3 regions of the Uniformispora flossi genome follow, and region 1 is predicted to be linked to each of the others. Evidence: predicted binding sites of a transcription regulator. Region 1 holds the regulator's gene; each other region holds the start of a gene.

What was found. The regulator HrcA, encoded in region 1, represses chaperone genes, less so after heat shock. The targets are predictions, from matches to a motif close to TTNGCACTCNGNNNNNCNGAGTGCNAA.
Region 2: a site for HrcA is predicted at 2,355-2,381, ahead of groES (co-chaperone GroES). Genes of this name have one in related genera too.
Region 3: a site for HrcA is predicted at 7,121-7,147, ahead of groL (chaperonin GroEL). Genes of this name have one in related genera too.

Annotation. Positions count from the first base shown of each region.
Region 1 is NZ_JBMULZ010000015.1:195,782-205,944, forward strand. Features, by position in the region: gene ACPA54_RS28425 (M48 family metalloprotease) at 1-913, opposite strand, end outside; gene ACPA54_RS28430 (ribonuclease Z) at 989-1,903, opposite strand; gene ACPA54_RS28435 (histidine triad nucleotide-binding protein) at 2,305-2,667, opposite strand; gene ACPA54_RS28440 (16S rRNA (uracil(1498)-N(3))-methyltransferase) at 2,729-3,469, opposite strand; gene ACPA54_RS28445 (nitronate monooxygenase) at 3,524-4,555, opposite strand; gene dnaJ (molecular chaperone DnaJ) at 4,647-5,774, opposite strand; gene hrcA (heat-inducible transcriptional repressor HrcA) at 5,775-6,791, opposite strand; gene ACPA54_RS28460 (hypothetical protein) at 6,974-7,123, shown strand; gene ACPA54_RS28465 (MBL fold metallo-hydrolase) at 7,120-7,650, shown strand; gene ACPA54_RS28470 (DUF3097 domain-containing protein) at 7,671-8,519, shown strand; gene ACPA54_RS28475 (phenylalanine 4-monooxygenase) at 8,677-9,564, opposite strand; gene ACPA54_RS28480 (hypothetical protein) at 9,927-10,163, opposite strand, start outside.
Region 2 is NZ_JBMULZ010000004.1:132,651-142,813, forward strand. Features, by position in the region: gene groL (chaperonin GroEL) at 39-1,673, opposite strand; gene groES (co-chaperone GroES) at 1,906-2,214, opposite strand; gene ACPA54_RS10415 (hypothetical protein) at 2,581-2,880, shown strand; gene ACPA54_RS10420 (hypothetical protein) at 3,037-3,390, opposite strand; gene ACPA54_RS10425 (class I SAM-dependent methyltransferase) at 3,542-4,684, shown strand; gene ACPA54_RS10430 (polysaccharide deacetylase family protein) at 4,752-5,600, opposite strand; gene ACPA54_RS10435 (antibiotic biosynthesis monooxygenase family protein) at 6,086-6,352, opposite strand; gene tsaD (tRNA (adenosine(37)-N6)-threonylcarbamoyltransferase complex transferase subunit TsaD) at 6,363-7,400, opposite strand; gene rimI (ribosomal protein S18-alanine N-acetyltransferase) at 7,393-7,926, opposite strand; gene ACPA54_RS10450 (lamin tail domain-containing protein) at 8,468-10,163, shown strand, end outside.
Region 3 is NZ_JBMULZ010000004.1:447,614-457,776, reverse strand. Features, by position in the region: gene ACPA54_RS11920 (DUF3263 domain-containing protein) at 1-124, shown strand, start outside; gene ACPA54_RS11915 (LytR C-terminal domain-containing protein) at 153-860, shown strand; gene otsB (trehalose-phosphatase) at 871-1,698, shown strand; gene ACPA54_RS11905 (alpha,alpha-trehalose-phosphate synthase (UDP-forming)) at 1,782-3,224, opposite strand; gene ACPA54_RS11900 (glucosyl-3-phosphoglycerate synthase) at 3,322-4,305, opposite strand; SAM riboswitch class I at 4,495-4,635, shown strand; gene thrC (threonine synthase) at 4,649-5,923, shown strand; gene ACPA54_RS11890 (ubiquitin-like small modifier protein 1) at 5,963-6,241, shown strand; gene ACPA54_RS11885 (cold-shock protein) at 6,753-6,956, shown strand; gene groL (chaperonin GroEL) at 7,304-8,929, shown strand; gene ACPA54_RS11875 (hypothetical protein) at 9,035-9,412, opposite strand; gene ACPA54_RS11870 (DUF4031 domain-containing protein) at 9,545-9,832, shown strand; gene ACPA54_RS11865 (HD domain-containing protein) at 9,847-10,163, opposite strand, start outside.

The DNA of each region.
Region 1 (10,163 bases):
CGGCCAGGCGGTCGGCGAGCGGGGGGTGGCTGTCGTACGGGCCGCGGACGGGCTCGGGAGGCGTGGCCCGCAAGGTGTCGAGCCTGGCCTGGGTGCCGGGCTCGGCGAGGAGCCGGGTGAAGCCGGCGTAGACGTCCTTGGGCGCGTGGCCGATGTCGAGTGCGGCGCGCAGCCGCTCGAGGAAGGTGTCCCACGCGGCGGTGACGGCCTGGACCTCGCTGAGCGCGGCGATCGTCTCGTGCTTGCCGACGGCGCGGGCGGCGGCCGCGTCGGCTTCGTACTCCTGGCGGCGGTCGAACGGCAGGGTGAGGCGGAGGGTGACCTTCGCGTACGCGTCGAGCGGTACCCACAGGCGGGCGGTGGCGCGGTGCCCTTCGAACCGGCGCGTCATGGCGTTCCGCCAGCGGAGGGTCAGGGTGCCGAGGCGGGTGTGGCCGCCCGCGTAGTGGCCCATTTCGTGGACGAGGACGGCGAGGAGGTGCCCGCGGGTGAGGGCGAGGAGCAGCGGCGTGCCGACATAGAGGGTGCGGCGGCCGGACAGGAGGCCGAGGAACCGGGTGTCTTCGTGGGCGGCGGCGTTGGCGTCGGGGAGCAGGCGCACGTCGTCGGGCGCTCGGGTGTGGAGGGCCTCGGCGGCTTCCTCGACGAGTTTCCACAGCTCGGGCTGTTCGGCGCGGGTGACGCGCAGGCTCGCCGGGCGGGCGTAGAACGTGGGGCGGGCGAAGCGCACCAGGACGGCGATGCCGAGGGCGGTCAGGAAGGCGAAAACGGCGCCGCCGCCCCATGCCCAGGCGCCGCCCGCGAGCACCATGCGGGAGCCGGCGTACGCGACCGCGGCGGCGGCACCGACAAGTGCGAGGTAGAGCACCGCGAGCAGGACGAACGCGAGACTCGCGCGCAGTACGGCGTTCATGCCCCCTCGTTCCTCGGACCCCGGCGTCCGCGGAGCCAAGTGTGCGGCGGATGCGACGGCGGGGGAAGGGGCCGGTCAGCGGCGTTTCGGGACGGGGATGCGGTCGAGGTCGGCGGCGACGTGGATGGGGCCGTCGAATTCCTTGCGGGCGTCGTCGACGAACGCGTGGGGGTCGGTGTAGCGCTGCGAGAAGTGGGTGAGGACGAGCAGCCGGGCGCGGGCCTCGCGGGCGACGGCGCCGGCTTGGCGGGCGGTGAGGTGGCCGTGGGCTTCGGCGAGGGCCTCGTCCTCGTGCAGGAAGGTGGACTCGCAGACGAGCATGTCGGTGCCGTCGGCGAGTTCGAAGACGGCGTCGCAGAGCCGGGTGTCCATGACGAACGCGAAGCTCTGGCCGCGGCGGACTTCGCTGACCTCGTCGAGGACGACGAGCTTGCCGTCGATGTCGACGGAGCCTTCGCGTTGGAGGCGGCCGACCGCGGGGCCGGTGACGCCGTATTCGGCGAGGCGCTCGGGGAGCATGCGGCGGCCGTCGGGTTCGACGAGGCGGTAGCCGTACGACTCGACCGGGTGGGAGAGGCGGCTCGCGGTGAGCGCGAAGGCGTCGAGTGGCACGGTCGCGGTGTCGCCGGCGACGGGGTGCTCGCGCAGGACGGCGGTCTCGTGGAACACGCTGGCGTGGTGCAGGCGGTCGAAGTAGGCCTGGCCGCTGGCCGGGTAGTACGCGGTGACCTCGTGCCGCACGCGGTCGAGGCTGAGCCGCTGCACGACGCCGGGCAGGCCGAGGCAGTGGTCGCCGTGGAAGTGCGTGACGCAGATCCGGGTGATGTCGGTCGCGGCCGCCCCGGCGTAGACCATCTGCCGCTGGGTGCCCTCCCCCGGATCGAACAACAGCCCTTCGCCGTCCCAGCGCAGCAGATAGCCGTTGTGGTTCCGGTGCCGCGTGGGGGCTTGGCTGGCGGTGCCCAGGACGAGGAGTTCGCGGGGGGACATGGGATCTATTTTCGACGATGCGGGGGCGGAAGGCTTGTGGGGAGCAGGAGGGCTTGTGAGTGTGCTGAGAGTGCACGGCGATGGCTGGGCGGCTGCCGACGGCGGCTGTGGGTGGCGTGGTGGCCAGTGGGAGTGGTTGTCCACAGCTTTGGTGCGTGAGATGCGGCGGCCGGGATAACCACCCCGCAGACTTCGGGGTGTTGGGTGCTGCACCGGGATTGATCGCCGATGGTGCCCGATGGCGGAGGAGGCGGGGGAGGGCCCTTCGACGCGAGATCTCCCGGATGGTGGTTGGGAGAGGGAGGGCCCGTTGAGGAGCGAAGACACGGTGGGGCAGGGGTGTTACGGTGGCGGCGCGTCCCGCACCGCCACCGCCGTGACCGAGCCCCGGCCTTTCGGGCTTACCCGGGCGGCCAGCTCAGCCCGCGGCCGCCGAGCAGGTGGGCATGCACGTGGAAGACCGTCTGGCCCGCGCCGGCGCCGGTGTTGAACACTATCCGGTAGCCGCTGTCCGCGATGTCCTCCGCCGCTGCCACCGACGCGGCCTCGGCGAGGAGCGTGCCGGCCAGCTCGGGTGCGTTGGCGCCGAGGTCGCCCGCGTTGGCGTAGTGGGCGCGCGGGATCACCAGGATGTGGGTCGGCGCCTGCGGGTTGATGTCGCGGAACGCGACGACGTCCTTGGTCTGGTGCACGACCGTGGCGGGCACGTCACCGGCCACGATCTTGCAGAACAGGCAGTCCGCCTGGGGTTCCCCAGCCGCCATGCGTGCCTCCTAGTGAGTGCAGGTTCGGCGCGATGCTATCGGCTGGCGCCGCGCGGGCCGGTCAGGACCAGCGGCCGCAGCGGGCCAGCAGGACCGATGCGGCCGACACGCCCGCGGTGGACGTCCGCAGCACCGTCGGCCCCAGCCGGTAGGGCGCCGCACCGGCGGTCGTGAACGCGGTGATCTCCTCCGGCGAGACGCCACCTTCCGGTCCGACGACGAGCACGAGATCGCCGTCGCCCGGCAACTCCGCCGTGGCCAGCGGCTCCGCAGCCTCCTCGTGCAGGATGCCCGCGAACGCGGCCCCGCCCAGCAGCCCCGCCACCTGACGGGTCGTCATCGGCTCGGTCACGTCCGGCAGATGCACGCGGCGGGCCTGCTTGCCCGCCTCCCGCGCCGTGGCCCGCCACTTGGCGAGGGACTTCGCCCCCCGCTCGCCCTTCCACTGCGTGATGCAGCGCGATGCGGCCCACGGCACGATCACGTCGACGCCGACCTCGGTCATCGTCTCGACCGCCAGTTCCCCGCGGTCGCCCTTCGGCAGCGCCTGCACGACGACGATCCGCGGCGCCGGCGGCGGCTCTTCGGCGCGCTCGGCGACGTCGACGTACAGCGTGTCCTTGCCCTCGACCACCGCGACCGTGCCGCGCACCGACAGGCCCTTCCCGTCGGTCAGCACGACCTCCTCGCCGACGGCGATCCGCCGGACGGTGACCGCATGCCGTCCCTCGGCTCCGTCGAGGACGACCCGGCGCCCGGTGCGCAGGGCGGGGTCGCCGGTGAGGAAAACGGGTGCGCTCACAATGGGGGCTCTTTCTGCAAGGTTCTCGGAAGGCTTCGGAGGGCTTCCGAAGACTCAGCCCAAGTCTGCCGTCACCCGTGCCACCACGTCCGCCGCGGGTTCGGCGCGCGCGAGCCGCCAGCCCTGGCCGGCCCATAGGGCCATCGCGGCGGGGTCGTCGGCGGCGGCCGCGGCGCGGCGGATCGGGGCCGTCGCGTAGTGGATTTCCGGGTACGCGGCGGGCGCTTCGGCGCTGTGCGCCTCGACGAACGCGTTGACGAGGCCGCGTGCCGGGCGTCCGGAGAACGCCCGGGTCAGCCGGGTCTCGCCGAACCGCGGGTCGGCGAGGGCCGCCTTGTGCGCGGCGGGCGCGCCCGATTCGGGGCAGCGGAGGAACGCCGTGCCGAGTTGCGCGGCGACCGCGCCGGCGGCGAGGACGGCCCGGACTTGCGCGCCGGTCATCAGGCCGCCGGTGGCGATCAGCGGCAGTCCGGTGAGTTCGCGGACGAGCGCGAGGAGGGTGAGGAGGCCGTACGGCTCGCCGATCGGCCCGGTGTTGTCCCAGCGGCCCTGGTGCGCGCCGGCTTCGGTGCCTTGGACGACGAGCAGGTCGGCGCCGGCCGCGGCGGCGAGGCCGGCTTCGTACGGCGCGGTGACGGTGACGGCGGTCAGCGTGCCGCGGTCGCGGAAGGCGGCGAGGAGGTCCGTGGCGGGGCAGCCGAAGGTGAACGAGACGACGGGGACAGGGTCGTCGAGGAGCAGCGCCACCTTGGCGTTCCAGTCGTCGTCGATGCCGTGCGCGGGCACGTCGCCGAGGGCGACGCCGTAGCGGTCGGCGTCGGCCGTCAGGCGCGTGCGGTAGGCGGGGAGTTCGTCGGTGGCGACGGCCTCGGAGGTCTCGCCCGGGACGAAGAGGTTGACGCCGAAGGGCCGGTCGGTGCGTCCGCGCAGGGCGGTGATGTCGGCGGCGGTGGCGTCGGCGGTCTTGTAGCCGGCGGCCAGGAAGCCGAGGCCTCCGGCGTCGCTCACCGCCGCGGCCAGCTCGGGGCCGGAGGCGCCGCCCGCCATGGGGGCTTGGACGAGGGGCAGGGGCCAGGACACGGTCACGGACCGACCCTACGTCGCCGCGCCCGGGAACCACCGCGCCCCGCGCCCCGAAACTCCGGGGCGCGGGGCGACGGCATCCGACGACCGCGTGTCAGCGCCCGTTGAACGCGTCCTTCAGCCGTGAGAACAGTCCCTGCTGCCCGGGCGAGAACTGCCCCTGCGGGCGTTCCTCGCCGCGCAGCTTGGCCAGGCGCCGCAGGAGTTCCTCCTGCTCCGGGTCGAGCTTCGAGGGCGTCTGGACCTCGACGTGCACGATCAGGTCGCCGCGGCCGCCGCCGCGGAGGTGGGTGACGCCGCGGCCGTGCAGCGGGATCGACTGGCCGGACTGGGTGCCGGGGCGGATGTCGATCTCGGTCATGCCGTCCAGGGTCTCCAGGGGGACCTTGGTGCCGAGCGCCGCGGCCGTCATCGGGATGGTGACGGTGCAGTGCAGGTCGTCGCCGCGGCGCTGGAACGTCGGGTGCGGGACCTCGGCGATCTCCACGTACAGGTCGCCCGCGGGGCCGCCGCCGGGGCCGACCTCGCCTTCGCCGGCGAGCTGGATGCGGGTGCCGGCGTCGACGCCCGCGGGGATCTTGACGGTGAGCGTGCGGCGGGCCCGGACCCGGCCGTCGCCGGCGCACTCGGGGCACGGGTTCGGCACGACCGTCCCGAAGCCCTGGCACTGGGGGCAGGGCCGCGAGGTCATGACCTGGCCGAGGAACGACCGGGTGACCTGGCTGACCTCGCCGCGGCCGCGGCACATGTCGCAGGTCTGGGCGGTGGTGCCGGGGGCGGCGCCTTCGCCGTTGCAGGTGGTGCAGGTGATCGCCGTGTCGACCTGGATTTCCCGGGTCGTGCCGAACGCCGCCTCCTCCAGCTGCACCTCGATGCGGATCATGGCGTCCTGGCCGCGGCGGGTCCGCGAGCGCGGTCCGCGCTGGCTGGCCTGGCCGAAGAAGGCGTCCATGATGTCGCTGAACCCGAAGCCGGCGCCGAAGCCGCCGGCCGCGGCGCCCGCGCCCCCGAGGGGGTCGCCCCCGAGGTCGTACATCTGCCGCTTCTGCGGGTCCGAGAGGACCTCGTAGGCGGCGTTGATCTCCTTGAAGCGCTCCTGCGTCTTGGGGTCCGGATTGACGTCCGGATGCAGTTCGCGCGCCAGGCGACGGAAGGCTTTTTTGATTTCCTCGGGCGTGGCATCGCGCCGAACACCGAGGACCTCGTAGTAATCAGTGGTCAACTACGACTCCGCGAGAATCTGTCCGACGTACCGTGCCACGGCGCGCACTGCTCCCATCGTTCCGGGGTAGTCCATCCGGGTCGGCCCGAGCACGCCGAGTTTGGCGAGCGCCTCGTCACCGCTGCCGTACCCGACGGAAACCACCGAGGTGGCGGCCAGTCCCTCGTGCATGTTCTCGTGCCCGATCCGCACCACCATGGCCGGCTCGGTGGCTTCGCCGAGCAGGCGCAGGAGGACGACATGCTCCTCCAGGGCTTCGAGGACCGGGCGGATCGTCATCGGGAAATCCGGACCGAACCGGGTGAGGTTGGCGGTGCCGGCGAGGACGACCCGTTCTTCCTGCTGTTCCACCAAAGTGTCGAGCAGGTTGGCCAGGACGGTACCGACGATCGGCCGTTCTTCGACGGTGAACGATTCGTCGAGGTCCTGGACGAGCAGCGCGACGTCGGCGAAGCGTTTGCCGACGACGCGGGCGTTGATGCGGGCGCGCAGGTCGGCGAGGAGATCCTCGCCGATGGGTGCCGCCACGTCCATGGCGCGTTGTTCGATGCGCCCGGTGCTGGTGATGAGGATGAGCATGACCCGGGTCGGCGCGAGGGTGAGCAGTTCGACGTGCCGGATGGTGGAGCGGGTCAGCGAGGGGTACTGCACGACGGCGACCTGGTGGGTCAGCTGGGCGAGGAGGCGGACGGTGCGTCCCACGACGTCGTCGAGGTCGACGGCGCCGTCGAGGAAGCTCTGGATGGCGCGGCGTTCCGGCGTGGAGAGCGGCTTGATGCCGGCGAGCCGGTCGACGAAGAGCCGGTAGCCCGCGTCGGTGGGGACGCGTCCGGCGCTGGTGTGGGGCTGGGTGATGTAGCCCTCTTCTTCGAGCACAGCCATGTCGTTGCGGATGGTGGCCGGGGACACTCCGAGGTTGTGGCGTTCCGCGAGCGCTTTGGAGCCGACGGGCTCCTGGGTGGCGACGTAGTCCTGCACGATGGCGCGCAGCACGTCGAGCTTGCGGTCGTCCAGCACCGTGCGCACCTCCCTGGCCTGGCCTTGGCACTCCTCTTGTCGGAGTGCCAGTGTACGGCGGTGTCGTCGGGTCCGTACCCTGCCGTCTGTGCAAGGGTCGACGGATGGTACACGCGGAACATGACGAAAGCCCGTCCTGGCGGTCTTTCGGGGCGGGTTTGTATGTCGCGCGGGTGCCCGCTTTGGCACTGAATGTGGCGGCGGTCGCGGGGCGTGCGGGGTTCGTGCTGGTCGACACCGGCTCGTATGAGCGGGAGACCGCGGCGCTGCTCGACGGGTTGGCGTCGGTGCTGGAGCGGGACGGGCTGCCGCGCGCGCGTTGGCGGTGGTGAATACGCACGGGCACTTCGACCATTGCTACGGCAATGCGGAGGTGCTGCGTCGTTTTCCGGACGCGGACGTGTGGGGTCACGCGGGCCTGCCCGCGTATTTGGCGCGGTGGGGCGAGGAGGGCCGGGCGGACGCGGTCCGGTTCGGTATGCCGGAGCGGGACATGGCGGCGGTGCGGATCGTCGCGCCGACGCATCTGGTGGATGCGGGCCGTGAAGTACGGCTGGATATCGGCGGTGCGGAGGCGCTGCTCTACGCGCCGGGCCGGGGCCACACCGGCTGCGATGTGGTGGTGCGGGTGCCGGAGGCGGGGGTGCTGTTGGCCGGGGATCTGGTGGAGGAGTCGGCGCCGCCGTCGTACGGCCCGGATTCGTTCCCGGCGGAGTGGCCGGGCACGTTGGCGCATCTGCTGGAACTGCCCGAGTCGGTGGTGGTGCCGGGGCACGGCGAGCCGGTGGACCGGGAGTTCGTACTGGGCCAATGGGAGTACGTGAAGGCGCGGCGTGCCGACCCCGTCGACGGGGGTTGAGCCCGCTAGCGTTCGCTGCCATGCGCAGCAGGAGTTACGGGCCGGATCTGACCCCGCCGTGGAAGAAGCCGAAGCCGGTTCCCGAGGTGGAGGCGGAGCGGGACCTGGTGGTCGAGGAGGCCGAGACCGGGTTCTGCGGCGCGGTGGTGCGGGTGGAGAAGACCCCCGAGGGCCTGACGGTCACGCTGGAGGACCGGCACGGGAAGCTGCGGGTGTTCCCGATGGAGCCGCGGGGCTTCCTCGTGGACGGCGCGGTGGTGACGCTGGTGCGGCCGCGGGCCGGGCAGCCGGCGCCGCAGCGGAAGACGCACACGGCGTCGGGGTCGATCGCGGTGGCGGGGCATCAGGCGCGGGTGGCGCGGGCGGGCCGGATCTACGTCGAGGGCAAGCACGACGCGGAGTTGGTCGAGCGCGTGTGGGGCGACGACCTGCGGATCGAGGGTGTGGTCGTGGAGTTCCTCGAAGGCGTCGACGATCTGCCCGCGGTGGTAAGTGAGTTCGCTCCCGGTCCGGGTCGCAGGCTGGGGGTGCTGGTGGACCACCTGGTGCCCGGGTCGAAGGAGAGCCGGATCGCGGCGGAGGTCGCGGCGGGCCCGTTCGGCGCGCATGTGCTGGTGGCGGGGCACCCGTTCGTGGACATCTGGCAGGCGGTGAAGCCGTCCGTGCTGGGCGTGGACGCGTGGCCGTCGGTGCCGCGCGGAACGGACTGGAAGACGGGGATCAACGCGGCACTGGGGCGGACGTCGTCGACCGGCGAGACGTGGCGGTGGATCCTGTCGCACGTGCACTCGTACCGCGACTTGGAGCCGGCCCTGCTGGGGCGGGTCGAGGAGCTGATCGACTTCGTGACGGCGCCGCCGGAGGAGTGACGGGCCGCGCCCCGCGGTTCGTGTGCTGCGGAGCGCGGCCGGATTCTGCGCTTTCGGGACGCCGGTTCAGGGCACCGGCTCAGGACACCGGTTCAGGACACCGGTTCAGGACACCGGTTCAGGACACCGGTTCAGGGCATCGGTTCAGGGCATCGGTTCAGGACACCGGGAGTGCCAGGCGCGCGATGGCGTCGTCGTCGCAGGTGGCCCAGAACGCGCCGACGACGTCTTCGAGGTGCGCCATCGATTCGGCGCGGAACAGCACGTCCTGGTAGTGGGTGATGTCGTACGTGGTGGTGCCCATGGCGGCCAGGTCGAGCGGGCGGATATCCATCTGGCGGAACTCGCGGATCTCGCCGTACGAGGACAGGATGCCTGCGCCGTAGGCCTTGAGTTCGCCGCCTTCGGCCATCACGCCGAACTCCAGCGTGAACCAGAAGACCTTGGACACGAACTCCAGTGCTTCGCGGCTCTCCACTCGGCGGGCGGCCTCGCCGGCCAGCCGGTACAGCGCGGCGAACCGGTCGCTGGCGAGGGCGTTGGCGTGGCCGATGACCTCGTGGACGACGTCCGGCTCGGGGGTGTAGAGCGGCACGCTGTGGTGCCGGATGTACTGCGTGGAGTGGAAGAGGGAGTCGGCGAGCGTGCCGTAGAACTCGCGCAGCTCGACCAGTCCGGCCGCGGGCAGGTAGCGGAAGCCTGTGAGGGGCTCCAGCCAGTCGCTGACTTCCTCGAGCTGCGGGATGCGGTCCTTCGGCAGGGCGAGGCGCTCGCCGCCGTGCAGGTATTCGGCGACGGCCAGCTCGCGGTGCGCGACGGCCAGCTCGGCGGACACGATCCGCCACACTTCGTGTTCCTCGGGGGTGTACTCCACGGCGGGGATCGGCTCGCCGGGCACGTGGCGCAGCGCCAGTTCGGCGATCCGGTTGCGCCGTTCGCGGTACACCGGGTCGGCGAACCCCGGGTGGCTTCGCGACAGCTCGACTTCGATGCTGCCGTCGGCACGCCGGGTCACCGGGGCCAGGTACTGCGCTTCCTCGAACATCGCCGCCTCCTCGCGGGGCCGGACAGGACCGATCGGGTCCGGACGGAACCGGTATCCGCCGGGCGACCGGGCGTCGGCCGACGGGTGAGGACCACCGCACAGCGGCACCGCCCACGGGCGCGCGGGGATGACCACGCGACCCGCTATGTCCAGTATGCGCCCGTATGCCGTGGGTGACGGCTCCGGCAACGCCCCCGGACCGGACCCCGCGGCACCCGTGAAGGCGCCCGCCGGCTCCGCGCAGCGGCACATCTGCGAGGGATCGCCTCGACTGCGTCCATCGCATACCCGCACGGGCAGACGAAGCAAGATCCACCGGGGAAAAGGTGGCCCGGAGGCGCGAGGGGCCGGGCCGGATCGCGTCAGGCCTTCTGCGCGGCGACGACCTTGGCGACCTGGGCGCGTATGACGTCGTCGGGGAACGAGCCTTGGTAGGCCATGAAGCTCACGATGACGTTTCCGACCCGGATGAGGGTGGCGGGCAGCGTGTAGCTCTTGGTGCCGGCCTTGGTGGTGACCAGCGAGGCGAAGCCGTCGTCGCCGAGTTTCGGCGGGTTGCCGGGGGCGATGTGGTACTCGGCTTCTTTGCCCTGCGAGTC
Region 2 (10,163 bases), on a different contig from region 1:
GGTACCGCGTGACCCGCCGGTCGACGGATCGGGGTGCGTCAGTGGCTGTGGCCGTGCCCGCCGTGGCTGTGGCCGTGGCCGTTCGCCTCGGCCTCGGCCGGCTTCTCGACGACCAGGGACTCGGTCGTGAGCAGCAGCGACGCGATCGACGCGGCGTTCTGCAGCGCGGAGCGGGTCACCTTGACCGGGTCGATGACGCCGGCCTTGAGCAGGTTGCCGTACTCGCCGGTGGCGGCGTTGAAGCCCTCGCCGACGCCCAGTTCCTGCACCTTGTTGACGATGACGTAGCCCTCGAGGCCGGCGTTCTCCGCGATCCAGCGGAGCGGCTCGACGGCGGCGCGGCGCACGACCGCGACACCGGTGGCGACGTCGCCGGACAGGCCCAGGTTGTCCGCAAGGACCGCGGAGGCGTGCACGAGCGCGGTGCCGCCGCCCGCCACGATGCCCTCTTCGATCGCCGCGCGGGTCGCGGAGACCGCGTCCTCCAAGCGGTGCTTCTTCTCCTTCAGCTCGACCTCGGTGGCCGCGCCGACGCGGATGACGCACACGCCGCCGGCCAGCTTCGCAAGGCGCTCCTGGAGCTTCTCGCGGTCCCAGTCGGAGTCGGTGTTCTCGATCTCGGCCTTGAGCTGGCGGACGCGCTCGGAGATCTTCTCCGCGTCGCCGGCGCCGTCGACGACCGTCGTGGCGTCCTTGGTGATCGTCACGCGGCGGGCGGTGCCGAGCACGTCCAGGCCGGCCTGGTCGAGCTTGAGGCCGACCTCGGGCGCGATGACCTGGGCGCCGGTGAGGATGGCCATGTCCTCCAGCATCGCCTTGCGGCGGTCGCCGAAGCCCGGGGCCTTGACCGCGACGGCGTTGAACGTGCCGCGGATCTTGTTGACGACCAGCGTGGACAGCGCCTCGCCGTCGATGTCCTCGGCGATGATCAGCAGCGGCTTGTTGCCGCCCGACTGGATGACCTTCTCGAGGATCGGCAGCAGCTCGGCGATCGCCGAGATCTTGCCCTGGTTGATCAGGATGTACGGGTCGTCGAGGACGGCCTCCATACGCTCCTGGTCGGTCACCATGTACGGCGACAGGTAGCCCTTGTCGAACTGCAGGCCCTCGGTGAACTCGAGTTCGAGGCCCATGGTGTTCGACTCTTCGACGGTGATGACACCGTCCTTGCCGACCTTGTCCATCGCCTCGGCGATCAGCTCGCCGATCTGCCGGTCCTGCGCGGAGAGCGCGGCGACGTTGGCGATGTCTTCCTTGCCCTCGATCGCGCGGGCGGTGCCGAGCAGCTCGTCCGACACGGCCTTGACCGCGGCGTCGATGCCCTTCTTCAGGTCCATCGGCGCGGCACCGGCGGCGACGTTGCGCAGGCCCTCGCGGACCAGCGCCTGCGCCAGCACGGTCGCGGTGGTGGTGCCGTCACCCGCGATGTCGTTGGTCTTGGTCGCCACCTCCTTCGCGAGCTGCGCGCCGAGGTTCTCGTACGGGTCGTCGAGTTCCACCTCGCGGGCGATGGTGACGCCGTCGTTGGTGATCGTCGGCGCGCCGAACTTCTTGTCGATGACGACGTTGCGGCCCTTGGGGCCGATCGTCACCTTGACCGCGTCCGCGAGCGCGTTGACGCCGCGCTCGAGCGAACGACGGGCGTGCTCGTCGAACTGGAGAATCTTGGCCATGGGATGTGAATCCTCTGTTCCTCTTCGGCTTGGTCAGCCGTTTTTCAGCGCGTGATGCGGCACGTGTGCGGTGCGCTGCCGTGCGGGTGCGAAACGATGCGTTCCGGTTCGCCTCGCACCGCCGCGCGGACCGTCACGGCGCCGCGGTCCTTGCCTGCGCAACGACACCGCCCCGGGCGCCCCAGTCGGGGTGCCCGGGGCGGGTCGTTGGCTCAGCGGGTGGCTGCGATCGTCACTTCTCGATGATTGCGAGAACGTCGCGCGCCGAGAGGACGAGGTACTCCTCGCCGTTGTACTTCACCTCGGTGCCGCCGTACTTGCTGTAGAGCACGGTGTCGCCGACCTTCACGTCGAGCGGCAGTCGCTGCCCGTCCTCGAACCGGCCCGGGCCCACGGCCAGGACAGTGCCCTCCTGGGGCTTCTCCTTCGCCGTGTCCGGAATGACCAGGCCCGAGGCCGTGGTCTGCTCGGCTTCGAGCGTCTGGACCACAATGCGGTCCTCAAGCGGCTTGATGGCAACCTTGGTGCTGGCGGTCGTCACGATCCGACCTCCCCCTTCGGAGATCTCACGGGGTAATTGTCAGGTGGCGACCAGGTAAGCCCGTCGTCGCGGGTGCCGGACCTGCCCGTCGCGTTGGCACACTCATGGGGAGAGTGCCAATCACAGACCCTAGGCTTCGGTTAGCACTCCGTCAACTAGAGTGCCAATAACCCGGGGGGCGTGTTGCACCTGTGCCCCCTGCGCCAAGCGCGCCGCGAGCGGTAACGGACCGCTGTCGTACGGATCCGATCGATCGTGATCGGGCACGCGTACCGTCAGTTCGAAGCGCCGGCGGGGATCGCGGGCTCGGGACGATAATCCGGGCATGAGCTACCCAGTCGAAGGGCGGTGAGGCGGCCGCCGCGTGTGGCGGAGCTGCTGCCGGAACTGTGTGAGGAACTCTGCCGGCTCCTGCGTGACGAAGGGGAGTACGGCCTCGCCGCGTTTCTGCCGTCCATGCCCGTCGTCGGGACGTGCGCGTGCGACGGCGACCACTGCCAGAGCTTCTACACCGCCTCCAGGCCCGTCGGCAGGTACGGCTTGGGGCACCGGAACATCGCGTTGTCCCCCGAGAGCGGGATGGTCATCCTCGACGTCGTCCATGGCGCGATCATGTTCGTCGAGGTCCTGGATCGCCCCGGGGTGAAAGTGCCCTCCGCCTGCTGAGCCCGCTGACAGTCCACGGGTGTGGTCGTGCGGTTTGGTGAAGTCGCTATGTACCAAGCGATTCTGCGAACGGGACCGCAGATGGACGCGGTGCTTGTCGGGGCTCGTCGGTAGCGCCACGGCCCTCGCTGCGAGGGAGCCGCCCGGACACATACTTCACCCCCCTTCCGCGCCATCACCATGCGTGCGTAGGGAGTGTGTGGGGGCCGGGCGGGGTGCTTCGGGGGTGCGGGTGGAGCGGCGCCAGTAGTCGAGGGCGACGGCTGTGCCGATGAGTGCGGCGAGGATCTGCGCGGAGATGTGCAGCACGCGGGTGCGGCCGGAGTAGGCGAACCAGGAGTTCACGCCGGCGGCGCAGATGGCGACGGTGTAGGCCGCCCAGGCGTAGGCCGCACGGCGCAGGCTTTGGCGGGTGGGCGGCCGGTTTCGACGGGGGCGCTTCCGTAGGCCGCCCGGCCGGTGGCCCCGGCGGTCCCGGTGGTCTCGGGCCTTCTGGCTCTCACGCGCCACGCTGTTCCCCCACATCCCCCGTGCCTACGCCGCCTTTGCCACCCCGCCACACCGCGCGACAACCATACGGTCGACAAGGTGTGGGGGTGATCGGGGCGTGCGCACCGACCGGGAGAATGGGTGGGTGGATACCCAGACCTTTGCGTTGTTGATGGCCGATGAGGGGCGCGGGCTGCTCGAGCGGGTGCGGGGGTTTGGGACCGGTGACGAGATCGCCCTGGCGACGAGGCTGCGGAAGGAGTTCCCGGCGGAGCTGGTCGCCGCGGCGATGACGCAGGAGCGGCTGCGGCAGCGGGGGAAGGCGAAGTTCGGGGACGATGCCGCGCGGATGTTCTTCACGGCGCACGGAGTCGAGCAGTCCACCCGGGTGGCGGTCGCCGATCACCGGGCCGCACGCATCGCCGCCGCGGGCATCCGTACCGCGGTGGATCTGTGCTGCGGGATCGGGGGTGACGCGCTCGCACTCGCGCGTGCCGGGGTGCGGGTGGTGGCCGTCGACCGGGATCCGCTGACGTGCGCGGTGGCCGCGGCGAATGCCGAGGCGCTGGGGCTCGCCGAGCGCGTCGAGGTGCGGTGCGCCGATGTGACCGAGGTCGAACTCGCTGGGTACGACGCCGCGTTCCTCGACCCGGCGCGGCGGACCGCGCGGGGGCGGGTGTTCGATCCGGAGGCCTACTCGCCGCCGCTGTCGTTCCTCGACACGCTCGCCGCGAAAGTGCCGTGCGGCGCCGCGAAGGTCGCGCCGGGGATTCCGCACGAGGCCATCCCGTCGGGGATGGAAGCCGAATGGGTGTCCTACGCGGGGGACGTGAAGGAAGCCGTCCTCTGGTGGGGCGAGAAACTCGTCGAACAGCCGCTTCGGGCAACGCTGTTGCCGCAGGCCGCGTCCCTCGCGGCGGCCACCCCGCGTCAGGCGCCGCACGGCCCTGTGGGGCGTTACCTCTACGAGCCCGATGGCGCCGTCATCCGCGCCCACTTGGTCGCCGAGGTCGCCGAGGAGGTCGGCGGCGTGCTGGTGGACGAGTCGATCGCCTACATCACCGCCGACACGCTCGTGCCAACCCCGTTCGCACACGCGTACCGGCTCACCGACGTGCTGCCCTTCAACCTCAAACGGCTCAAGGCCCTGGTCCGGGAACGCGACATCGGCACGCTGACGGTGAAGAAGCGCGGCTCGGCCGTCACACCCGAGGAAGTCCTGAAGAAGGTCAAGCCGTCCGGGCGAACGTCGGCGACGGTGTTCCTGACCCGGGTCGACGGCGCGCCGACGATGCTGCTCGGCCACCCCGTGTAAGGCAAGCCCGCCGGAATCCGGCCACCGGCCACCCCCGACGAGCCCGCCCCTCACCACAGGACCGAACTCACACGTAGTCGTCCAAGCGCGCGATGGTGAACCCCTGTTCCTGGATCTTCTTGAACAGGTTCGCCATCATCTGCGTCATCGTCGTGCCCTTCAGCTCCGACGGTCCGCGGAAGTGCGCCAGGATGATGTCGCCCGGATGGAGCTTCTTCAGGCCCTCGTCGTACTGCATGTCGTTGATCTGCATCGACTCGCGCCACAGGATGATCGCGCCCATCCCGCACTCCCCCGCCGCCTTCAGCGTGGCGTCGTTGTAGTTCCCGAACGGCGGCCGGAACAGCACCGGGCGCTTCCCGTATGCCGCCGCGATGGCGTCCGAGTCGCCGCAGATCTCGCGCTTCTGCGCCTCCGCCGACAGCGTCTTCAGGTTCGGGTGGTCGACGGTGTGGTTCTGGATCGTGTTGCCGAGTTCCTGGAGCTTCTTGAAATAGTCCGGGTTCTGCTTGATGTATGTGTCGTTCAGGAACATCGTCACCGGCACGCCGAGGTCCTTCAGCATGTCGAGGAACTTCGGGTCCTTCTCCGCCCCGTCGTCGAGCGTGACGAACACGATCTTCTGGTCGGTGGGGACCTGCCGGACCACGACCGGTGCCGACAGATTCGCCTTCACCGGCTTCTGCGCGGGCGGCTTGGGCGGTGCGGCGAACGGCTTGATGCCCCAGCGCGCCGCTGCCGCCTGGACGTCGTCCGGAGCGGGGGCGGCCTGCGTGTTGTTGCCGGGCGCGGACGAACCGGAGGGCACCGCACCGGCGCTGGGCATGTTCTGTCCGAACGGTTTCGGCTTGTTGTCGTCCCCGCATCCCGCCAGGAGCAGCGCCGCGACGACCGCGCCCACCACACCGAGCCGCACCCGGGCCCCCGTCCGAGCTGCCCGAGCCGCCCGAACTGCTGTACGTACCGCCACGGTTCCGCGCCCTTCATCGATCCACAGCGTCACACCGGCGTCCCACCGTACGCGGCTCCGCATACACCATCGCGCAACCGACCGGCCCGGGAATGTCGATACGGGTGTATAGGTCGGCGTGCACAGGGCACACTCAAGTCCTGAAGGCATGGCACGTGCGGCGGCGCGTCGCCATGCGGTGCGGCCGTCCCGTCCCCGGCTTGTGAATCAGGCCTCCTCGTCGGGGACGGGCCGGATTTCTCGGCAGGTCGCGGGATGGCCCGCGGAGCACCCTCAGGACCACCGCGGTTCCCCGGGCCGCCCGCGTACGGACGGCTCCGAGGACTACACGCGCGCGAGGCCGCCCACCGTTGCACCCGAACACCCACACGAGTACCGGCCCGAACACCAGCGCGGGCACCGACCCGGGCGGCAACCCGACATCCGACGGCTCAGCGCTGCACCTGCTCGAAGTCCCACGCATGCGGCGGACGTGCCAGCAGATCCGCCGGCGGATCCGGCAGTCCGGCCGGGTCGCCGGTCCACAGGCTGATGACCACGACGCGGCTGTCCGCGCTGCGGAACACCTCGGCACGCGTCAGCCCGGGGGCGCTGCGCAGCGACGGGAGCGCCGTCGCGTAGACCCATTCGACCAAGGCCTCGGCGCTGCCGGGTTCGGCTTTCGCCTCCCACATCGACGCGGTCACGGGTGCGGTCACAGCTGACTCCTCAGGCCTGGGTGACGGTAACCGGCATCGACGAATCCGCCGGAATGTCGAGCAGCGACGGGCGCCGGTTGCGGTTCACCATTTCCGCGCCCAGCGCCGCGACCATCGCGCCGTTGTCCGTGCACAGGCCCGGACGGGGCACGCGCAACGAGATCCCGGCCGCCGCACAGCGCTCCGCGGCCATCGCGCGCAGCCGCGAATTGGCCGCGACGCCGCCGCCGAGCAGCAGGTGTTCGACGCCGTTCTCCCGGCACGCCCGGATCGCCTTGCGGGTGAGCACGTCCACGACGGCTTCCTGGAACGACGCCGCCACATCCGCGACCGGCACCGGCTGCCCGTCGCGCGCCCGGCCCTCGACCCAGCGCGCTACCGCGGTCTTGAGTCCGGAGAAGGAGAAGTCGTAGGCCGCGTCGCGGGGGCCGGTGAGGCCGCGCGGGAACGCGATCGCCTCCGGGTCGCCCTCGCGGGCCTTCCGGTCGATCACCGGCCCGCCCGGAAACCCGAGCCCGAGGACACGGGCGACCTTGTCGAACGCCTCCCCCGCCGCATCGTCGATGGTGGAGCCCAACGGCCGTACATCGGACGTCACATCGGGCACCATCAGCAGCGACGAATGCCCGCCCGACACCAGCAGCGCCATGCACGGCTCCGGCAGCCGCCCGTGCTCGAGCTGGTCGACGCAGACGTGGGCGGCGAGGTGGTTGACGCCGTACACCGGCTTGTCGAGCGCCATCGCGTAGCCCTTGGCCGCGGCGACGCCGACGAGCAGCGCACCGGCCAGGCCGGGGCCGGAGGTGACCGCGATCGCGTCGATGTCCGCCATCGTGACGCCTGCGGTCTTCAGCGCGCGGTGCACTGTGGGGACCATGGCCTCCAAGTGCGCGCGACTGGCCACTTCGGGGACCACGCCGCCGAAGCGGGCGTGCTCGTCGACGCTGGACGCAACCGCGTCGGCGAGCAGCGTGGTGCCGCGCACGATGCCGATACCGGTCTCGTCGCACGAGGTCTCGATGCCGAGGACCAGGGGTTCGTCAGCCACCGGCGGAGGCTCCGTTCGAGTCGGGCGAGGCAGCAGCAGAAGCGGGAGCAGCGGAAGGAACAGGGGTGCGGCTCAGGTCGCAGCGCATGACCAGCGCGTCGACGTTGGCCGGCTGGTAGTAGCCGCGGCGGATACCGAGCGGCGCGAACCCGAAGCGTTCGTACAGGCGTTGCGCGCGGACGTTGTCCACGCGGACTTCCAGCAGCACGTGCCCGCAGCCGTGCGCGCGGGCCGCGGACAGCAGGTCGGCGAGCAGGTCGGCACCGAGGCCGGTGCCCCACAGGTCGCGCCGGACGCCGATGGTCTGCACGTCGGCGTCGCCGCCGGCCACGGCCAGGCCCGCGTAGCCGGCGATCGTGCCGGACGCGTCCTCGGCAACCACGTAGTGGTGGGTTTCCGGCTCCGCGAGTTCCGACCAGAACATGCCCTCGGACCAGGCGTCTTCGGGGAACAGGTCGTGTTCGAGCACGAGCAGCGGTGCGATGTCCCACCAGCGCATGGCGCGGAGCGTGGGGGCGGAGTCCATGTCGCGAGTCTACGGCGGCGAAGCGGACACCCCGGCCACGCGAGGGCCGCGCGAAGGCCGCGCGAAATCCACACGCAGGCCGCACGCAGGCCGCGCGAAGGCGACGCGAAGGCCCGGACAAGCCTGGACCAAGGCCCCACGAAGATCCACACAAAGGCCACACAGGGATCCCCACCGCGATCCGCACGACCGCGCGACGACCGCGCCACGACCGCGCACGCCCCCGCGCCCGGCAACCCGCTCCTCGCGCCCCCTGGGATTCCGCTGCCCGACCTGCTTCGATTCCCTCGGGGTCTACGCGCGGAGAAATCCGCCGTGCCCGGCCCGCCGAGTTGTCCGCTTTCCCGTTCGTTGTTCCGCCCCGCACGGCCCGGCCGTCGTTCCGGCGACGGCCCGCGTTCACCAGCGCTCCCGAGGATTTGCCCGTTCGGCCCACCGCCCCAGGAGGATCAGGAGGATCCGGGTGACATCTCGACCGACGCCGCCACGCAGGCGCCGATCTCCCCGCACGCTCGCGACGGCCGTCGCGGGCGCGCTCGCCGTGAGTCCCGTGCTGATCGCCGCGCATCCGGCTGCCGCGGCCCCCTCTCCCGACGTGCTCGTCGCCGAGGTCTACGGCGGCGGCGGCAACGCGGGCGCCACCCTCACCCACGACTTCGTCGAACTCGTCAACAAGTCCGCCGCCGCCGTCGACCTGACCGGCTGGACCGTGCAGTACCGCTCGGCGACCGCCGCCGCGGGCACCGCGTGGCAGGCCACCGCGCTCACCGGCAGCATCGCCCCGGGCGGGCGCCTGCTCGTCGCCGAAGCCAAGGGCCAGAACGGCACCGTGGCACTGCCGACACCGGACGTCGCCGGGTCGATCGCGATGTCCGCGACCGCCGGCACCGTCGCGGTGGCCGCCACCGCCGACCGGCTGACCTGCTCGACGCCCGACGAGTGCGCCGCCGACACCCGGGTCCGCGACCTCGTCGGCTACGGCAACGCCGCCGTCCGCGAAGGCTCTCCCGCGACCGGCGCGTCGAACAGTGCCGCGGTCGCCCGCGACGCGTCTTCCGACGACACCGACGACAACGCCGCGGACTTCACCGCGGGCGCGCCCACTCCGGTCAACGCCCGCGGAGAAGTCCCGGGGACGCCGGGCGGCGAGCCCGCGCCGACCGCGCGCATCCACGACATCCAGGGCACCACGCGGGTCTCGCCGAAGAACGGCGCCCAGGTCTCCGCGGTCCCCGGCATCGTCACCGCGATCCGCCCGTTCGGCTCGTCGCGCGGCTTCTGGATCCAGGACCCGCAGCCCGACGACGACCCGCGCACCTCTGAAGGCCTGTTCGTGTTCACCGGCAACGCGACGCCGCAGGGCGTCGCGGTGGGCGACGCGGTCACGGTGACCGGCAAGGTCGAGGAGTACTACCCGGGTTCCGCCGACGCCGCGCCGCAGTCGCTGACCGAACTCACCGGCGCGTCGTGGACGGTCGCGTCGTCCGGCAACCCGCTGCCCGCGGCGGTGGTGCTGGACGCGGCGTCCGTGCCGGACGCCTACACGCGGGACGGTGCGCTGGACACGCTGCCGCTCCAGCCGTCCGCCTACGCGCTCGACTTCTACGAGTCGCTGGAGAGCGAGCGCGTGCAGGTCGCCGACACGCGCGTCGTCGGCGCCACCAACACGCACGGCGAGCTGTGGGTCACCACCGAGCTGGGGCAGAACCCGACGGCGGGCGGTGGCACGCTGTACGGCTCGTACACCGCACAGAACCCGGGCCGGATCAAGGTCACCTCGCTCATCCCGTTCGCCGAGCGCCCGTTCCCGACGGCGAACGTCGGCGACACCCTTTCCGGCCCGACCGCGGGTCCGATGACGTACGACAGCTTCGGCGGCTACGGCATCGCCGCCACCACGCTCGGCCACCTGACCTCCGCGGGCCGCACGCCCGAGGTGACGCGCGATCAGAAGACCACCGAACTGGCGGTCGCCACGTACAACGTGGAGAACCTGTCGCCGAAGGACACGCAGGCGAAGTTCGACCGCCTCGCCCGCGGCATCGTCACGAACCTGGCGACGCCGGACATCGTGGCCCTGGAGGAGATCCAGGACAACAGCGGCCCGGACGACGACGGCACGGTCGCCGCGGACCAGACCCTGAGTCGGCTCGTCGCCGCGATCTCCGCGGCCGGCGGCCCGGCGTACCAGTGGCGGTCGATCGCGCCGCAGGACGGGAAGGACGGCGGCCAGCCGG
Region 3 (10,163 bases), on a different contig from region 1:
GCTCAACGCCCTGCTCGACCGTCCCGAAGCCCTGCGGCACGACCCGGTCCTGGTCCAGCGGCTGCGCCGGTTGCGCGAAGCGCGGCAGCGGGCCCGGTCGGCGGTGTCCCGGCCCGGGAGCTGACGCCCACTCAGACAGCCGGAGACCGCCCATGCGCCCCCGTCCCGCCCGCCGGAACCGCCGTCGCCCCGCGGACCTCACCGACCCGGGTACGGGATTCCACGGGTTCCCCGGCTTCGGGCAGGACGCCGGGGTGTGGCACCGGCCCGACCACCTCGAGGCCCCCGACGCGGAACCGCCGCCGGGGCCGCTGGAACGCGTCGGCCCGGTCGGGTCGTCGGCGGTCGCGGTGCTGGCGGTGGCCTTGCTGGTCGGCGGCCTTGTCGCCGGGTTCGGCCATGCCCCGGGCGATCCGAGTGCCCGCCTCGGCCCGGGGCCGCCCGCGAGCGCCGTCGCCGCCGCGGGACCCGCGGAGGCACCCGCCGCGGCCACCGCCTCCGCACCGGCTGCCCCGCAGTCCGCGGCGAAGTCCGGCGACGTGGTGGTGCTCGACCAGGGACGCACTCCGACGGCGGCCCGCGCGCTCGTGCAGAAGCTGGGCGGGGGCGGGTGGCGGGTGACCGGCACCGGGGCCTTCCACGGCAACGTCCCGGCGACCACCGCCTATTACCCGACGGGCCAGGAAGCCGCCGCGAAGAAGCTGGCCGCGGCGTTCCCGGAGATCCGCCGGGTCAAGCCCGCGTTCCCCGGGATCTCGCAGACCAAGCTCGTGGTGATCGTGGTCGACACGCAGAATCCGCCGCTCGTTCGGAAGGTGTTGGGCACCGAAGCGCCCCATACGCCGTCAAAAGGTCGCTAGGTTGGAGGCCATGGAGCTGCCCCAACCGACCACGCCCGCCGGCAAAGCCGGGCTGACCGCACTCCTCGACGACCCCTCCGGTGCGGTCGTGGCCCTCGATTTCGACGGCACCCTCGCGCCGATCGTCGACGACCCGGAGGCCGCCCGCGCGGACACCGATGCGGTCCTGGCCCTGTCCCGGCTGTCCCCGCACCTGGACGCCGTGGTGATCGTGACCGGCCGCCCCGCCGCGGTCGCCGTCGCCTACGGCCGGTTCGCCGGCGTCCCCGGACTCGACCGCCTCGTGGTGCTCGGCCACTACGGCCTGGAGCGCTGGGACGCGGTCAGCGGGCGCGTGCACGCGCCCGACGTCCCGCCCGGCGTCGACGCCGTGCGGGCCCTGCTGCCCGGCGTGCTGTCCGGACTCGGCCTGTGGGAGACCACCTGGACCGAGGACAAAGGCAGCGCGCTCGCCGTCCACACGCGCCGCGCCGCCGACCCGCAAGGCGCCCTCGACGCACTTCGCGCCCCGCTCGCCGCGCTCGCGCACGACCACGGCCTGGTCGTCGAACCCGGCCGGTACGTGCTGGAGTTGCGTCCCGCCGGGATGGACAAGGGCCAGGCCCTCACCGCGTTCCTCGCGGAACGCGGCGCGCGCAGCGTGCTGTTCGCCGGTGACGACCTGGGCGACCTGGCCGCGTTCGACGCGGTGGAACGGCTGCGCGGCGAGGGCGTCGCGGGCGTGACGGTGTGCAGCGGCTCCGCGGAGGTGAGCGAACTCGCCGAGCGCGCCGACGTGGTCGTCGACGGACCGCCCGGGGTCGCGGCGCTGCTTGCCGCCCTCGCGGACGCGGTGTAGCGGGCGGCCTGCCCAAGCGGAACCAAGCCCGGGTCCATGCCAGCCCGGGGCCGGCCCAAGCCCGGCCCAAGTCCGGCCCGGGCTCAGCCCAGCGCGTCCAGCTGGTCGAGGAACCACTGCTGTGGGCTCAGCGCGGTCGCCGCCGCGGCGAGCCGCTTGGTGCGTTCGCCGCGTTCCGCGTCGTCCATCGACAGCGCGGTGTGCAGGGCCTCGGTCGTCGCCGTCACATCGAACGGGTTCACCACGACGGCGTCCGCGCCGAGTTCCTCGAATGCGCCCGCCTCGCGGGACAGCACCAGCGCGCAGCCGCGCTCGGACACCACCGGGATCTCCTTGGCGACCAGGTTCATGCCGTCCCGGATCGGGTTCACCAGCGCCACGTCGGCGAGCCGGTACGCCGCCAGCGACCGCGGGAAGTCGTCGTTGACGTGCAGGATCAGCGGCTGCCAGGTGCCGTCCCCGAACTCGTCGTCGATCTCCTTGGCGATCCGCTGCACCGCCGCCGTGTACTCGCGGTACTCCGGCAGGTCGTGCCGCGACGGGTACGCGAACGCGACGTGCACCACGCGCCCGAGCCACTCCGGCCGGGTCCGCAGCAGGTCGCGGTAGGCCAGCAGCCCCCGCACGATGTTCTTCGACAGCTCGGTCCGGTCCACCCGCACGATGACCTTGCGGTCGCCGACCGCCTCGCGCAGCGCGGCCAGCCGCGCCTCGACGTCCGGCCGCGACGCGCGGTCGCGCAGGAATTCGGCGTCCGCGCCGAGCCCGTGCACGCCGATCTCGGTCACCCGGCCGGCGTGCGTGACGGTCATCGCCGCGCGGTCGACGTCGGCGCCGAGCAGTTCCTCGCAGCAGTCCAGGAACGCGCCCGCCCACCGCCGGGTCAGGAATCCCGCGTGGTCCGCGCCGAGGATGCCTTCCAGTACGGCACGCGCGATGTCGTCCGGCAGCAGCCGGAAGTAGTCCGGCGGCGCCCACGGGGTGTGCGAGAAGTGCCCGATCCGCAGGTCGGGCCGCAACGAGCGGAGCATCCGCGGGGTGAGCGTCAGGTGGTAGTCCTGCACGACGACCTGCGCGCCTTCGCTCGCCTCCGCCGCGAGGGCCTCGGCGAACGCCGCGTTGTAGGCCTCGTACGACGCCCACTCCTTGCGGAACCGGCCGTCGAAGACCGGCGTGGTCGCCGTGTCGTACAGCATGTGGTGGATGAACCACAGCGTCGAATTGGCTATGGCGTTGTAGGCCCGCGCGAACGTCCCCGGGTCGATGTCCAGCATGTGGACGGCCAGTCCGCCGGTGTCGTACCCGGCCCGGTCGATCCGCCCGGCCGGCGCTTCCCGCGCCGCGGTGCGGTCCGCCTCCGACAGCGCCGCGCACACCCACACCGCGCCGGTGCCCTGGCCTGCCGCGGAGAGCCCGGACACGAGTCCGCCGCCGCCGCGCCGGACGCTCAGCGAACCGTCGTCCTCGGCGTGGAACGACACCGGACCGCGGTTGGACGCGACAAGGACACGTGCTTGGGCGCTCATGCCTGCAAACCTAGCCATCCGGCCGGTCGGACAAACCCCGGAGCCGTGCCGCGCACCCGGGCGCGACCCGGCACGGCGTCCGGGACTGCCCGCGGGATCAGCCGGCGAGCGCGTCGCGGGCGCGGTACTCCGGGATCGTGATCATCGGGGGCCGTTCGTGCGCGGCCACGTCGTGGCTGGTCACCCGGAACCCCTTCTCGTCGCGTTCGAACTGGGCGAACAGCGTGTTGAGGCCGCCCGCGCCCTTGCGCACCCGGCCGTCGCGGTGCAGCCGCTCCAGCACCGCCTGCCAGATCTCGCCCGCCATCCGGCCGAGCCCGGCTTCGTCCTGGTGGCTGTGCCGCCGCACGCCCACGTCGACCTGCGCCATCGCGTCCAGGCCGACCAGGTTCAGGGTGTCGACGAGCATCGCGGTCTCGATGCCGTAGCCGCACGGGAACGGCAGGCGTTCCAGGAGGTGGCGGCGCACCGCGTACTCGCCGCCGAGCGGCTGCACGAACCCGGCGAGTTCCGGCCAGTACATGTTGAGCAGGGGACGCGCGACCAACTCGGTGACCCGGCCGCCGCCCGCGGGCACCACGGTGTCGCCGATCTCCAGCGGCCGGTCGTACATCGCCTTCACGAGCTGCACGGACGGGTCGGTCAGCAGCGGGCCGAGGATGCCGGACACGAAGTCCGCGGAGAACCCGCGCAGGTCGGCGTCGACGAAGCAGACGAGGTCGCCGGTCGTGGCGAGAAGCGATCGCCACAGCACCTCGCCCTTGCCGCGCACCGCGGGCAGCCGGGGCAGGATCTCGTCGCGGTGCACCACGCGGGCGCCCGCCGCGGCGGCGACGTCGGCAGTGCGGTCGGTGGACCCGGAGTCGACCACGACCAGCTCGTCGACGAGCGGGTGGCGCTCCATCAGCTCGCTGCGGATCGTGCGGACTATCGCCCCGACGGTCGGCTCCTCGTCGAGGGCCGGCAGCACCACGCTGACCCGGATCTGCCCTGCCCGCTTTGCTTCCACCAGCTTCGGGACCGGCCAATCGGCGGCGGTCGAGGACCTCCGGTCCAGCCAGCGGCTCACCTCGGGCAGCACTGTGACGTTCCCCTGTCGCTTCTTGCGCGCATCGTGCGATTCGTGTGTCTATCGTCTCGCGTGGCGGACGGCGATGATCGGCGGGTGGCCGCTTCGGTTACAGTCTTCGTCACGAGGTACGACGATCGCACGTCGACCCGGACAAATGCGGTGCACGAGCCGGTGATACGGCCCACTAGCCCGCCATACAGCTCATCCAGAGGGGCAGAGGGAACGGCCCGTTGAAGCCCCGGCAACCATCCGATCGGTACCCATGTGCATTGCACGCGGGCCTCCCGGCGGACTGGTGCCAAGTCCGTCCCGCGGGAACCCCCGTGGGGAAGATGAGGAGAGAGGCCTCGCCATGGCTACACCCACGATCGATTCCGCCGCCCTGACCTCCGGTGCCTTCGGCCCCGCGGCCGCCTTGTCGTGCCGCGAATGCGGTGAGCGCTACGACCTCGGCCCGATCTTCGCGTGTGCGTTCTGTTTCGGGCCGCTGGAGGTCGCCTACGACTTCTCCGGCGGCGTGACCCGCGAGCAGATCGAAGCCGGTCCGAACAGCATCTGGCGGTACGCGCCGCTGCTGCCCGTGTCCGCGGACGTGGCCTCCCGCCCGAACCTCAACCCGGGCTTCACCAAGCTGGTCGCGGCCCGCAACCTGGGCCGCGAGCTGGGCCTGAAGGACCTGTACGTCAAGGACGACTCGGGCAACCCGACGCACTCGTTCAAGGACCGCGTGGTGGCCATCGCCCTCGAGGCGGCCCGCAACTTCGGCTTCACCACGCTCTCCTGCTCGTCGACCGGGAACCTGGCCGGTGCCGTCGGCGCCGCGGCCGCCCGGGCGGGCCTGCGCTCCTGCGTGTTCATCCCGTCCGACCTGGAGGCCGGCAAGGTCGTCACGGCGGCCGCCTACGGCGGCGAGCTGGTCGCGATCGAGGGCACCTACGACGAGGTCAACCGATTCTGCTCGGAGCTGATCGGCGACCCGGTCGGCGAGGGATGGGGCTTCGTCAACGTCAACCTGCGGCCGTACTACGGCGAGGGCTCCAAGACGCTGGCCTACGAGATCGCCGAGCAGCTCGGCTGGCGGCTGCCCGAGCAGATCGTGATCCCGATCGCGTCCGGCTCGCAGCTCACCAAGATCGACAAGGGCTTCCGCGAGCTGATCAAGCTCGGCCTGGTCGAGGACGCCCCCTACAAGATCTTCGGGGCGCAGGCCGAGGGCTGCTCGCCGGTGTCCGCCGCGTGGAAGGCCGGGCACGACGTGATCCGGCCGGTCAAGCCGGACACCATCGCCAAGTCCCTGGCCATCGGCAACCCGGCGGACGGGCCCTACGTGCTCGACGTGTGCAAGCGGACCGGCGGCGCGGTGGAGGACGTCGACGACACGCAGGTCGTCGACGCGATCAAGCTGCTGGCCCGGACCGAGGGCATCTTCGGCGAGACCGCGGGCGGCGTGACCGTCGGCGTGCTGCGCAAGCTGGTGGAGACCGGGCAGCTGGACCCGGACGCCACGACCGTCGTCCTCAACACCGGCGACGGACTCAAGACCCTGGACGCCATCGAGGGCACGACGGGCGCGACCGCGACCATCCGCCCTTCGCTGGACGCGTTCCGCGCGGCCGGCCTGGCCTGACGCCGCCTCCGTAAGAGCCTCGAAAGGTTGATGACACAGATGAGCGTTTCCGTCCGCATTCCGACGATCCTGCGCACCTACACCGACGGCGCCGCCGAGGTCACCGCCGAGGGCGCGACGCTGGCCGAGGTCGTCGAGTCGCTGGAGAAGAGCTACCCGGGCATCGCGGCGCGCGTGCTCGACGACACCGGCAAGCTGCGCCGGTTCGTGAACGTCTATGTCAACGACGACGACGTGCGTTTCGCGGACGGCCTGCAGACCGCGACGCCGGACGGTGCGAACGTCTCGGTGATCCCGGCCGTCGCGGGCGGTTGTTGATCCCGCAATAAACGAAGTCCGCCGCCCGGTGCACCGGGCGGCGGACTTTTTTCATGATCCCAACCCGAGGCCCGCCAGAGCGCCTTGCGGCGCGCCGCATTCGGAACCGCCGATTCCGTGGAAGGCTGGTGCCGGTGCACTCCGGTACTACCGCATTTTCCGGAGATGTCGCGGCAACCGCCACAGAATCCCGTGGCCGGGATCACACCCGAAATGTCCCGTTCGTCGCATTTATTGCGGAGTGAAATGCGGCTTTCCGTGGCCTACGTCACGCTCTGGGGCTTTTATTCCTCCCGGATTTCTCGTCCGTTTGACCTGTTGCGTCGGGCACGCATCCGGATACATTCAGCCGCGGTCGGACGGTTCCACGTACTGGTTCCTGGTGTGTGGCAACAACTCGCGAACCTGCTTGCCCTGTGCTGACTTCACTCAGTCGGTCAAGAAGTAAGCGAACGACCCGGAGCTGCGGCGCGCAGTTTCCGTGAAAGGGCCAGTAACAGGGGAGTTAGGAATGGCTCAGGGCACCGTCAAGTGGTTCAACGCGGAGAAGGGGTACGGCTTCATCGCGGTCGACGGTGGTGCGGACGTCTTCGTCCACTACAGCGCGATCCAGATGGACGGGTACCGGACGCTTGAGGAAGGACAGCGGGTCGAGTTCGAGATCTCGCAGGGGCAGAAGGGCCCGCAGGCGGACATGGTCCGCGTGACCGGCTGAGCCCGTTCACAGCTCTTCTGAATACTGCTTTTCTTCTTCAGACGTGCCGAAGGCCCGGTCCCCCGTGCAGGGGGGTCCGGGCCTTCGGCGTGCCCGGGGGGCGCCGGAGCGGGCGGGACGGCAGGGGCGGCAGCGCGGCGCGGGCCCTGATACGGCCGGGTCCGCTTGCACTCGACCTACCCGAGTGCTAATCATTGGCGTTAGCACTCTGGATGTGAGAGTGACAAAAGGACCGGGCAGACGAGGTCCGGAGGCCGTGGGGGAAGGATCCCCGCGGAGTCGGGTCGTCCGTCGCGGGCGTCGGCCGGTCCTTCAGCATCCACCCCGTTCTGGGAGGACCTCACCACATGGCCAAGATCATCGCGTTCGACGAAGAGGCGCGTCGCGGCCTTGAGCGCGGGATGAACCAGCTCGCCGACGCCGTCAAGGTCACGCTCGGCCCCAAGGGCCGCAACGTCGTGCTCGAGAAGAAGTGGGGCGCGCCCACCATCACCAACGATGGTGTGAGCATCGCCAAGGAAATCGAGCTGGAAGACCCGTACGAGAAGATCGGCGCCGAGCTGGTCAAGGAGGTCGCGAAGAAGACGGACGACGTCGCCGGTGACGGCACGACGACCGCGACCGTCCTGGCCCAGGCGCTCGTGCGTGAGGGTCTCCGCAACGTCGCCGCCGGCGCCAACCCGATGGCCCTCAAGCGCGGCATCGAGAAGGCCGTCGAGGCCGTCTCCGAGCAGCTGCTCAACCTGGCGAAGGACGTCGAGACCAAGGAGCAGATCGCTTCCACGGCCTCCATCTCCGCCGCCGACCCGCAGATCGGCGAGATGATCGCCGAGGCGATGGACAAGGTCGGCAAGGAAGGCGTCATCACCGTCGAGGAGAGCAACACCTTCGGGCTCGAGCTCGAGCTCACCGAGGGCATGCGCTTCGACAAGGGCTACATCTCGCCCTACTTCTCCACCGACCCGGAGCGTATGGAGGCCGTCCTCGACGACCCGTACATCCTGATCGTCAACAGCAAGATCGCCTCGGTGAAGGACCTCCTCCCGCTGCTGGAGAAGGTCATGCAGAGCGGCAAGCCGCTCGCGATCATCGCCGAGGACGTCGAGGGCGAGGCCCTGGCCACGCTCGTCGTCAACAAGATCCGCGGCACCTTCAAGTCCGTCGCCGTCAAGGCCCCGGGCTTCGGCGACCGCCGCAAGGCCATGCTGGGCGACATCGCCATCCTCACCGGTGGCCAGGTCGTCAGCGAAGAGGTCGGCCTCAAGCTGGAGAACGCGGGCATCGACCTGCTCGGCCGCGCCCGCAAGGTCGTCGTCACCAAGGACGAGACGACGATCGTCGACGGCGCCGGCGACTCGGACCAGGTCGCGGGCCGCGTGAACCAGATCCGCGCGGAGATCGAGCAGTCCGACTCGGACTACGACCGCGAGAAGCTCCAGGAGCGCCTCGCCAAGCTGGCCGGCGGCGTGGCCGTCATCAAGGCCGGCGCGGCCACCGAGGTGGAGCTCAAGGAGCGCAAGCACCGCATCGAGGACGCGGTGCGCAACGCCAAGGCCGCCGTCGAGGAGGGCATCGTCGCCGGTGGTGGCGTGGCCCTGCTCCAGGCGTCCGAGGGTGCGTTCGGCAAGCTCGAGCTGGACGGCGACGAGGCCACCGGTGCCGCGATCGTCAAGCTCGCCGTCGAGGCCCCGCTGAAGCAGATCGCGGTCAACGCCGGCCTTGAGGGCGGCGTTGTCGTGGAGAAGGTGCGCAACCTTCCCTCGGGCCACGGTCTGAACGCCGCGACCGGCGAGTACGTCGACCTGGTCGCGACCGGCATCATCGACCCGGCCAAGGTGACGCGCTCCGCGCTGCAGAACGCGGCCTCCATCGCCGCGCTGTTCCTCACCACCGAGGCCGTCATCGCGGACAAGCCGGAGAAGGGCGGCGCCCCGGCCGGCGGCGCCCCCGACATGGGCGGCATGGACTTCTGATCCGAGGGCCCGGTGACCGGGCCCGCGGACCGGACGGCGGGTATTCGACGCCGAGGTCTCTTCGGAGGGCGGCATCCCCTTGGGGGTGCCGCCCTTCGGCGTTTCCTACTCGGCCGCCGAGAGCCACCCCAGCGGGGCGATCGGAGTCGCCGCCTTCTCGCACATCCACGTCGGGTCTTCGCCCAGTTCGGGTTCCAGGTAGAGCTGGTGGGCGTCTTCCGTGTCGGCGTGGTGGGGGCAGGCGGGCCAGCGGATGCCCGTTTCGTCGAGGGCTTCCTGGACGTCCTGCGCGACGAGTCCGGGGGCGAACTTCGCGCCGTCCGGCCACTCGCGGCACCACCAGCGGCGCCCCGCCACGGCGTCCTCGACGAGGGACACGATGGCCGGGTCGGTGGCGCCGCACGCGGTCAGGTCGCGCAGCACCACCGCGCGGGCTTCGTGAAGGGCGGTTTCGACGGGGTCTTCGATGGGGTCTGCGTCCACCCCTCCATTGTCCGCGGCCGGGGGCGGAGCCGCGGCGGGGGCACGCGGCACGGGCAGGGCCGATCGCGTGGCGGACGTCGTCCCGCCGCGTCCCCCGGGCCTGTCGGCCGCGCCGCGGGGGATGATCGACCCGTGACGGTACTCATCGATCCCCCCACGTGGCCCGGTCACGGCCGCATGTGGTCGCACCTGGTCAGCGACGTCTCCTACGACGAACTGCACGCGTTCGCACGCGCTTTGGGCGCGCCCGAGCGCGGGTTCGACCGGGACCACTACGACGTCCCGGCGGAAATGTACGACCGGGCGATCGCGCTGGGCGCGCAACCGGTCGGCGGCAGGGAACTCGTGGCGCGGCTCAATGCCGCCGGGCTGCGGCGGCGGAAGCGGCGCAACGCGGGCCCGGCGCCGGACGCGCCCTAGACACGCCCTGGCGCTCAGCCCTGCTGCCGGGGGATCCCGCCTTCCAGCCGCTCCAGTTCCGTCCGCAGGTTGCGCCGCGCCGGCTCCTCGTAGCGGGCGTAGCCCATCGGCGTGTGGAACAGCCGTGGCAGCGCCAGCAGATCACGCAGTACCGCGGCGCGCGCGTTGCGGAAGGCCTCCTCCGGGACGAACGCGTACTCGTCCCGGACCGCCGCCGCATAGGCGTCGTAGGTCTCGCGCGGCGTGGCCAGGATCGCGAGGTCCGCGTCGCACAGCACCGCCGCGTTGCGGTCGCCTTCGGACGGGGCGTGCTCGGCGGTGACCCGTACCA